DNA from 2 places in the Paenibacillus sp. NPDC057886 genome. Region 1 is predicted to be linked to the other one. Evidence: riboswitches for the same ligand, from Rfam matches in the RefSeq annotation. Region 1 holds a riboswitch; the other holds the start of a gene.
What was found. A riboswitch is a leader RNA that binds a small molecule or an ion and turns the genes downstream of it on or off. The one in region 1 is predicted to bind glycine.

Region 1 (4,426 bases):
TCTGAGTCACAGCGATCCCTCCAATACACGTGCGAATTCGTCTATCTCTTCCTTGCTGCGCCGTTCAGTAACCGCAATCAGCATATGTCCGGCGAGCTCAGGATAATCACGTCCAAGCTCATAGCCACCAATGAAACCTGCATCGAGCAATTTCAGTTGCAGTGATTCCACATTTATTCCTTCAGGCAGTTGGATAACAAACTCATTGAAAGTTGGTGCGGTAAACGTAAGAGAGACCCCTCGAATAGCGGTAAGCGTGTTAAGGGCATAATGGCTCTTTTGCAAATTCAAATCAGCGACGTCAATCATACCTTGTTTACCCATGATGGACATATAAACAGAGGCGCTCAGTGCGAGCAAAGCCTGATTGGAACAGATGTTGGACGTCGCCTTTTCACGGCGGATATGCTGTTCCCGTGCTTGCAGCGTGAGTACAAAACCACGCTTGCCGTTGCGGTCCGTTGTCTGGCCTACAATTCGGCCAGGAATCCGGCGCATATGAGCCTGGGATACGGCGAAGTATCCGCATGTTGGACCGCCGAGTGAAGCGGCGATACCAAGGGGCTGTGCGTCGCCAACGACGATGTCAGCACCCAGCTTGCCTGGGGCTTCCAGCAGACCCAGCGATAGCGGGTTGGCGCTGACTACGAGCAGACTTTTATGCGAATGCGCAAGATCTGCGGCCTGTTTTACATTTTCCACGGCGCCGAAGAAGTTCGGGCTTTGGATCATGACGGCTGCGGTGTCATCGGACACGGCGGCTTGCAGGGCATCCCAGTCTGTTACACCATTTTGATATCCAATCTCAACAATCTCCAAATTGAGGCCATGTGCATAAGCTTGCAATACCTGACGGGATTCAGGGTGCACGGTACGTGACACAATCAGCTGTTTGCGGCGGGTTGCCGCTGCGGCCAGATTGCCTGCTTCCGCGAATGCAGTCGCACCATCGTACATGCTGGCATTGGCTACAGCCATGCCTGTTAACTCACAGATGTAGGATTGAAACTCGAAAATCGCCTGCAATTCTCCCTGGCTGATCTCGGGTTGATAAGGTGTATAGGCGGTATAGAACTCGGAACGGGAGATGACATGATTAATGACGGAAGGAACGTGGTGATCATAAATGCCTGCACCCAGGAAACTGGCGTGTGTCTCGAAGTTGGCATTCGCTCCCGCTTGCTTCGACATATGACGTGTCAGTGCATATTCATCGAGTTTGGAGGAAACAGGCAGTTCACCCTGATAGCGAATCTCCTGTGGAATGTCATGGAACAGATCCTCAATCGTTTCCACACCGATGGTTGCCAGCATGGCACTCTGATCCTGCTCGGTCATGGGAATGTAGCGATGCTTGCTCATGCTTGATCAGCTCCTTGAGTAGGTGTCTTTGGCGCACGTGTCCGTTTATGAAAAGGGGTTTTTACGACCTCGGCTTTCAGTTTCTTGCCACGAATCTCAATCTCCAGCGGGGTACCCAGCGCAGCATATTTGCTGTCAATCAGGGCCAGCCCCAGATTGCGTTTCAGCGTAGGGGATTGGGTGCCTGTGGTCACTTCACCAATCTGAACACCTTCGGCGTAAATCGGATAATGGGGGCGGGGAATACCGCGCTCGAGCACTTCGATGCCGACCAGCTTGCGGGCAGGCCCATCATTTTTTTGCTGCAACAAGGCTTCATGTCCGATAAACGGCCCGGCATTTAGCTTCACAAACATGCCAACGCCAGCCTCCAGCGGTGAGATGGTTGCAGACAATTCCTGTCCATACAGGGGCAGCTTGGCTTCAAAGCGCAGCGTATCCCGGGCACCCAGTCCTGTCGGAACGAGTCCGTGACCTTCTCCCGCTTGCATCAATCCGTTCCAGACCGCAGCAGCTTGTTCCGCAGGAACATAGAGTTCAAAGCCATCTTCACCTGTATATCCGGTGCGGGATAACAGCAATGTAACGCCACAGACCGTCGCATTTGCCACAAAGCGGAAAGGCTCAATCGAAGACACATCAGTGTCTGTCACCGTTCCGAGAATATCCACTGCCAGCGGACCTTGCAGAGCAAGCAGCGCCGTTTGATCCGAATCATTGGTCATCGTTACGCCTGGCGTCATGTGCTGTTGCAGCCATGCCCAGTCCTTGTCGATGTTGGAGGCATTAACCACCAGCATATAATGCTGGTCTTTCAGTTTATAGATCAGCAGATCATCGACCACGCCGCCATCCGGATAACACATTAACGTGTATTGGGCCTGACCGGGAACGAGTGTTGTTACATCATTGGTGGTCATGTGCTGTAAAAAAGCTTCTGCGTGTTCACCTTGTACAGTGAATTCGCCCATGTGGGATACATCAAATAATCCGGCACGTTCTCGCACCGCTTCATGCTCTTTCTGAATTCCGCTGAATTGTACCGGGAGCTCCCAGCCACCAAAATCAATGCATCGTACGCCTTCATATTGCTGATAGAGTGGAAAGAGTGGGGTTCTAAGCAAATCGGACATCCAATCACCTCGTCATGGGCCGTCAACCGGCCGAGTGTATAACCATGGATCAATGAATCTGGGATCATATTTTATGATAAAAGTAAGGTAAGGACGCTATAGGCTGCGCCGCTCTATAACCTGTTTTCGTTTTTTTGGGAAAAAGGAAAAGGACAGGCCAAAGAACCGGCATGCCAGAAGCACGCTGTATTCTTAGGCTCTGTCCTTGGTACCTGAGAGTTACCCCGCCGCCTGATGCAGCAGGTTTCCCCTTGGGTGATCATAACGCCCACACAGGGCGAATAGATGCTCTCCAGAGTTGCGTCCCGTAAAAGTCCTTTTGCCTGAGAGATTCACCTCCGCTTGTCGGTGGCTTACTCCTTCGGCGTTACCGCATGTACACCCTGATTCGGGTGTCAAGGGTAATCTCTCCCTTTACATTCATCCGCGGGTATTGCATAGACCAATAAACACATTTACTACTCTCATTAAAGCCTGAATCGACTATTGATGTCAAGAACGATATCATAGAAAACAATAAAAAATCCGAATGAAATTTTTAATTAATATCATAATGTTCGTCTATTTATAAAGAGCGCGCTTACTTTTCTAATATTCCCCATTATATGTAGGGAGAGTCCAAATGAGTTACAGGCATATAAGGAAGAAAATCAAATAAATTGTAAGGTATCTTGACATTTGATTCAAAAATATCATACGCTATGTTCTGGGAAAAAGGTTTAGGTCAAAGAAACGCATGCACTCATTAATGAAAAGCGAGGCGGATATCGATGAGCGAATTGAAAAGTGATTTCCTGTACAGTGAAGAGCACGAATGGGTGCAGACCGTAGGGGAGGATACCGTACGTATTGGCATTACCGAGTTCGCACAGCATCAGCTGGGTGACATTGTGTTTGTGGAATTGCCTGACCTGGAATCGGATGTAAAAGCGGAAGATAGTATTGGAACGATTGAATCCGTCAAAACCGTTTCGGATCTGTTTTCTCCTGTCAGTGGAACGATTATTGCTGTAAATGATGCATTGCAGGATTCTCCGGAGCTGGTTAACAACTCTCCATATGACGAAGGCTGGATGATCGAGATTCGTGTTGAGGGCGACCTGACAGCAGCACTGTCCACGTTGATGAATGCGGATGCGTATCGTCAACATACGGAATAATATTAATGTTCGATTCTCTGGCTAACAGGGAGTTTCAGCTTGATGTAAAAGTTCGTTTAACGAAAAAAAATGAATGGATTGATTATAGATCCGGATAGTGATACTGCTCATTCGGAGAATGCTTAGGCGCAATGGCCTCATCTGACACAGGATGAGCAATTGCGCCTTTTGTCGTTGTTAACGGATAAATCGGACGGGATGATTATCACTCTAACGTGTTTCATCATCATCCCTAAATGAGTTGGAAACAGATTGTCAAAATAGAATAAATTCACAATTTTATTTGTCATTAAAATGGTGCAATTCGTGGGAATGATACATGAAAGGGAATAACAGGTTCCGATGCATATACAGGTTTAAATATGGAAGAATCCTTTAAATTTAAATCTTGTCATCAACGTTCATGACGGAAGTAGGTTTTCATTTCGTTGTAGAAGATACCGTTTTCATTTACGATATGGTTGTAAATTAAGATTTATTGCAGAGTTGTACCTTCGTTCGTCTGGATCATTGTAGTCCAAATTCAGGGGAATAAAGGTTTAATATGTTGAGGAGGTTTTCAATATGAGTTCAGTGGACGCAAAGTCCGAAAAAAGCGGAGGAATACGGGTCGGCGTTCAGAAGTTTGGACGTTTCCTAAGCGGTATGGTTATGCCGAATATGGGTGCATTTATCGCCTGGGGTTTGATTACGGCATTGTTCATTCCAAAAGGATGGTTCCCTAACGCAGATTTTGCATTGCTGGTTGATCCAATGATCAAATATTTGCTA
Region 2 (4,426 bases), on a different contig from region 1:
CGAGAGTATTTTCTATGAGTTATAATTTGTGATTTCTAGTGGGTGGGTAGCGCTATGAAGAACATTCGTGCAAAGAGAGTTGCAGCGAAGGGTCAGTCTGGTGGCTGGAAGCATGCCGGATTGCTACTTAGCGGAGTGGGCATATCTAATCTGGGTGATTTCATATATATTGTGGCGATTAACCTGATGGTATTGAATATGACACAGTCCCCAGCGGCAGTTGCAGGGTTATGGATTATCTCGCCGATTGCTTCGGTGTGCACTAAGTTTTGGTCAGGCAGCCTGATTGATCGTTATGATCAGCGACAGCTGATGATTGGGGCCGATATGCTACGGGCATTGTTGGTGGCGACGCTCCCTCTGATGTCCAGCTTATGGATGATGTACGCAGTGATGTTTCTGATCAGCATGTCCTCATCTATATTTGTCCCCTCCTCTCAGGTGTACATTACCCGGCTGGTACCTGCTGAACGGCGTAAGCGTTTCAATTCCCTACAAGCCCTGATTAGCTCAGGGGCATTTATTACCGGCCCGGCAGTTGCAGGAGTGATGCTGATTTATTTATCTCCGGCGGCAGCTATTTATGCCAATGCGGCTTCCTTTGCTGCTTCTGCATTAATTCTAATGTTTCTTCCCAAACTGGGCATTGGAGAACAGAATATAGGGACGGGAAGCAGACTGACACCTCGGATGATTGCCCAGGATTGGAGAGCTGTACTGAGCTTCAGCCGGAAGTCCGGCTACGTGGTCGGAATATATGCCTTGTTCCAGATTATTCTGGTGGTCGGCATGTCGCTCGATGCCCAGGAAGTGGTGTTTATCCGTCAGGTGATGAACCTGCCTGAATCGCAGTACGGAGCATTAATGAGTATCACCGGGATCGGTTATTTGGCAGGCTCCATGCTGGTTTGGCTGTTCGCCAAACATTTGCCGATCCGTCACATGATGGGTGGCGGTGTGCTTCTGGTCGCGCTGGGTTATTTCCTGTTCGCCCGTTCATTCTCGTTTGAGCTGGCGGCGATTGCTTTTATTCTGCTCGGTCTGTGCTCCGCACTGGCGAATACGGGCCTGGTTACCTTTTACCAAAATAATATCCCTGTCGATCTGATGGGGCGAATGAGCAGTGTACTTGGACTGGTGTTAAGTGTGCTGCAGGTGGCCTCCATTTTGATTGCAGGAGTAGTGGCAGAACATTTGTCGCTTCGTATGGTATATACGGTTGTATCTGGGATCATGGTGTTGGCAGCGTTTGGATTGTGGGTGACGAGTATGCTTCCTTCCCGAAGCAGGTTTTTCGATGAACCGGCGAAGCCTAAGGCGATGGTGGGGTGACAGGCAAAATACGGCAATTCTAGTACAGAATAATGGTTGCCTGATTACCCGAACCGTTCTGTGGAACATAACATAGATAGTATTAATCACAGATACTGACCAGTAGAAAACGAATAATGTATACGCTTTCGAAATGAAACGCATTAACTCATTCATGTGATGAAAGTTTACAGTTCGTTAGTTTATCTTGTGTATAAAATGGGAAAAAGGAAGTATTCACAAAGAAATCGTTAAGTTTGTTGACACTGATCTTCCGGTCGATTAATCTTAATGAGAAAGTATTAAAAACTTCAATTATCATTCTGGTACAACATATCAGAATGGTTCCATACAGCGAATGATAGCGAGCGGGAGAGACCTGGGCATGCCGAGTACAATGGCAGCTGTCGGGCACCGAAGGAGCAAGCTGCTACGCACCCGGCGCAGCGGTTAATCTCTCAGGTAAATGTACCATCGTTGGACGCAACTCTGGAGAGTGCGCGACATGCGCCACCCAAGGGGTATATGGTCAAGCAGCACGGTGTGCAGGGTGACATAACCTGTGAATACAGGGAATGCATCAATCCGCCGCGCTGCTTATCATGAAACTCTCAGGTATCGAGGACAGAGAGAGGGCCTAGGGCCTTCTTCTGTCCTTTTCTTATGTCATCATTCAGTAATAAAGGAACATTATGGGTGTGCATCTGGATGAAAATGACGATTATAAATGGAGGGTTTGCGATGCGTTTTAAAGACGTTTTTTCAATTATTGGTCCGTCCATGACAGGTCCATCAAGTTCACATACGGCTGGAGCGGCACGATTGGGGCGAATTGCCCGTCAGTGGCTGGGATGCACGCCTGAACGCGCCCGGCTAACTCTGTATGGCTCGTTCGCCGACACGTATCAGGGACATGGTACGGATCTCGCGTTGATCGGTGGCCTGCTTGATTATGTAACTGATGATCCACGTATACCGGATGCAGAACAATACGCAGAGGAAGCGGGTATGGAGGTAGAGTTTTTCACAAGTGGCCTGCCTGCTCCTCATCCCAATACGGTCAAGATTGAGCTGTGGCATGGTGAGCGTCAATGCTCACTGATCGGTGCTTCTATTGGTGGTGGCAGTGTATCGGTACATGCATTGAATGACTTCCGTGTACAGATTAGCGGAGAGTTTCCGACACTTGTGCTGCGACATTCGGACAAAGCAGGGGTTCTCGCTTCCGTAACCTCGACAATCAGTTCGTCAGGGGTGAACATCGGGTATATGCAAGTGGATCGGAAAGCCCGGGATGGTGAAGCGCTGACAGCAATGGAGATGGATGGTGTGCCGAATCCTGAGATGCTGAACCGTCTGCGGTCGCTGGATCATATGCTGGACATTCGCGTGATTGATTTGAAGAGAGGGGTCGAGCCGGATGCGGTTTAAACATCTACATGAACTGAGTACCATCTGTACAGCAGAGTCCAAAACCATTGCCGAGCTGATGATCGAAGAGCAGGTTCAGGAGACGAATATCCCGGAAGCGGATGTTGTGCGGCAGATGTCGGATTATTATCAGGTGATGAAAGAAGCTGTACACAAAGGGCTGACAGAAGATACGACATCACGCAGCGGCTTGACTGGCGGAGACGGCAAAAAAATGGCCGAGTACATTCGTAAAGGTGAGACTTGTTCTGGAGATGCTTCTGCACTAGCCATGGCATATGCCCTTTGTGTATCGGAAGTGAATGCCTCCATGGGCCGGATCGTAGCGACACCGACAGCCGGTTCTTGCGGCATCATTCCAGGTGTGTTTATCAGCTCCCAGGAGCGTTTTGGCTGGAGTGACGAGCACCTGGTAAACGGTCTGTTCTGTGCGGGAGCGATCGGTTATGTCATTGCCAACAATTCATTTATCTCCGGTGCCGAGGGCGGCTGTCAGGCTGAAGTGGGTTCTGCCATCGGTATGGCCGCTGGAGCTATGGTGGAGCTGCGTGGAGGGACACCGGAGCAAGTGGTTCATGCGGTTGGCCTCGCGTTAAAAAATACATTGGGCCTTATCTGCGATCCTGTCGCAGGCCTCGTGGAAATTCCGTGCATCGTCCGTAACGGACTGGGTGCCGTAACCGCGTTGGCTGCGGCCGACATGGCCCTGGCTGGGGTACGAAGCGCCATTCCGTCTGACGAAGTCATTGATGTCATGCTGGAAGTGGGCAGTGCGATGCCGAGCAGGCACCGTGAAACGGCCCAAGGTGGGCTTGCTCAAACGCCGACAGGACGGAAAATGATGGAGAAGCTTGCCAAACCGAAGGCGAAGCGTGCGGAGCCTGAGATTGAAGCTGAGTCTCCTGCTGAAAATGAACCAGAAACCAAGGCATAACATCCATGAACGTACATGAACTGAATTTAATTCGTGGAGCTTGGATCATTAACGGTAATGATCCAAGCTCCCATCATAATTTGAAAGCCGATATGAATTCTTCCTGGTGAAGAAGCATATCGGCTTTTTTTGCTTTTTCGGCGTTGCTTTCAATGCGTTGGAATTGCAAAGGATACAACAATATGAAGAAGCTACGCGATATCTGTACTTAGTACAACATATCCATATGCGGGCAGCTCAACGGCCAGGATTCCCTCTTCCTTGGCTGTACGATAATTCTCGCCAAATAACTCTGTCCATTCCCCGGCGCCCACCTCCAGCTCGACGATAGCCGTTTCTTCCGAACGATTGAACAGGATCAGAATACGCTCCTCATCATCCTGTCGTTCCATCACAAGCTGGCTTCCGCCTTCACGGGCCTGCAGGAATCGAATGCTGCCTTCTGCACGCAGGGCAGGGTGGGCATGACGAAGTGCGATCAGCTTCTGATAATAGGTGAACAGCTCGCGATCCTGCTTCGTCTCATCCCACTCCATACATTTCCGACAACCGGGATCATGATCGCCGTCCAGCCCGATTTCGTCACCGTAATAGATGCATGGTGCACCCATATAGCTGAATTGGAACAGCGCGGCCAGTTTCAGCTTCCGCTGGTCGCCCTCACATAAGGTGAGCAGCCGTGGTGTATCGTGGCTGTCCAGCAGATTGAACGCCACTTCGCTGGCTTGCAGCGGATAGCGGGACAGCTGT

Region 2: it holds a riboswitch for glycine, as region 1 does, so the genes downstream of both, sdaAB (L-serine ammonia-lyase, iron-sulfur-dependent subunit beta) here and gcvT (glycine cleavage system aminomethyltransferase GcvT) in region 1, are expected to answer to the same signal.

What each region holds. Positions count from the first base shown of each region.
Region 1 is NZ_JBHVMZ010000010.1:90,535-94,960, forward strand. It holds gene gcvPA (aminomethyl-transferring glycine dehydrogenase subunit GcvPA) at 7-1,362, opposite strand; gene gcvT (glycine cleavage system aminomethyltransferase GcvT) at 1,359-2,495, opposite strand; glycine riboswitch at 2,693-2,793, opposite strand; glycine riboswitch at 2,797-2,919, opposite strand; gene gcvH (glycine cleavage system protein GcvH) at 3,266-3,655, shown strand; gene ACFVQB_RS28340 (PTS mannitol transporter subunit IIBC) at 4,220-4,426, shown strand, end outside.
Region 2 is NZ_JBHVMZ010000007.1:324,891-329,316, reverse strand. It holds gene ACFVQB_RS24485 (phosphotransferase enzyme family protein) at 1-25, shown strand, start outside; gene ACFVQB_RS24480 (MFS transporter) at 55-1,332, shown strand; glycine riboswitch at 1,671-1,794, shown strand; glycine riboswitch at 1,799-1,941, shown strand; gene sdaAB (L-serine ammonia-lyase, iron-sulfur-dependent subunit beta) at 2,053-2,742, shown strand; gene sdaAA (L-serine ammonia-lyase, iron-sulfur-dependent, subunit alpha) at 2,732-3,676, shown strand; gene ACFVQB_RS24465 (alpha-glycosidase) at 3,868-4,426, opposite strand, start outside.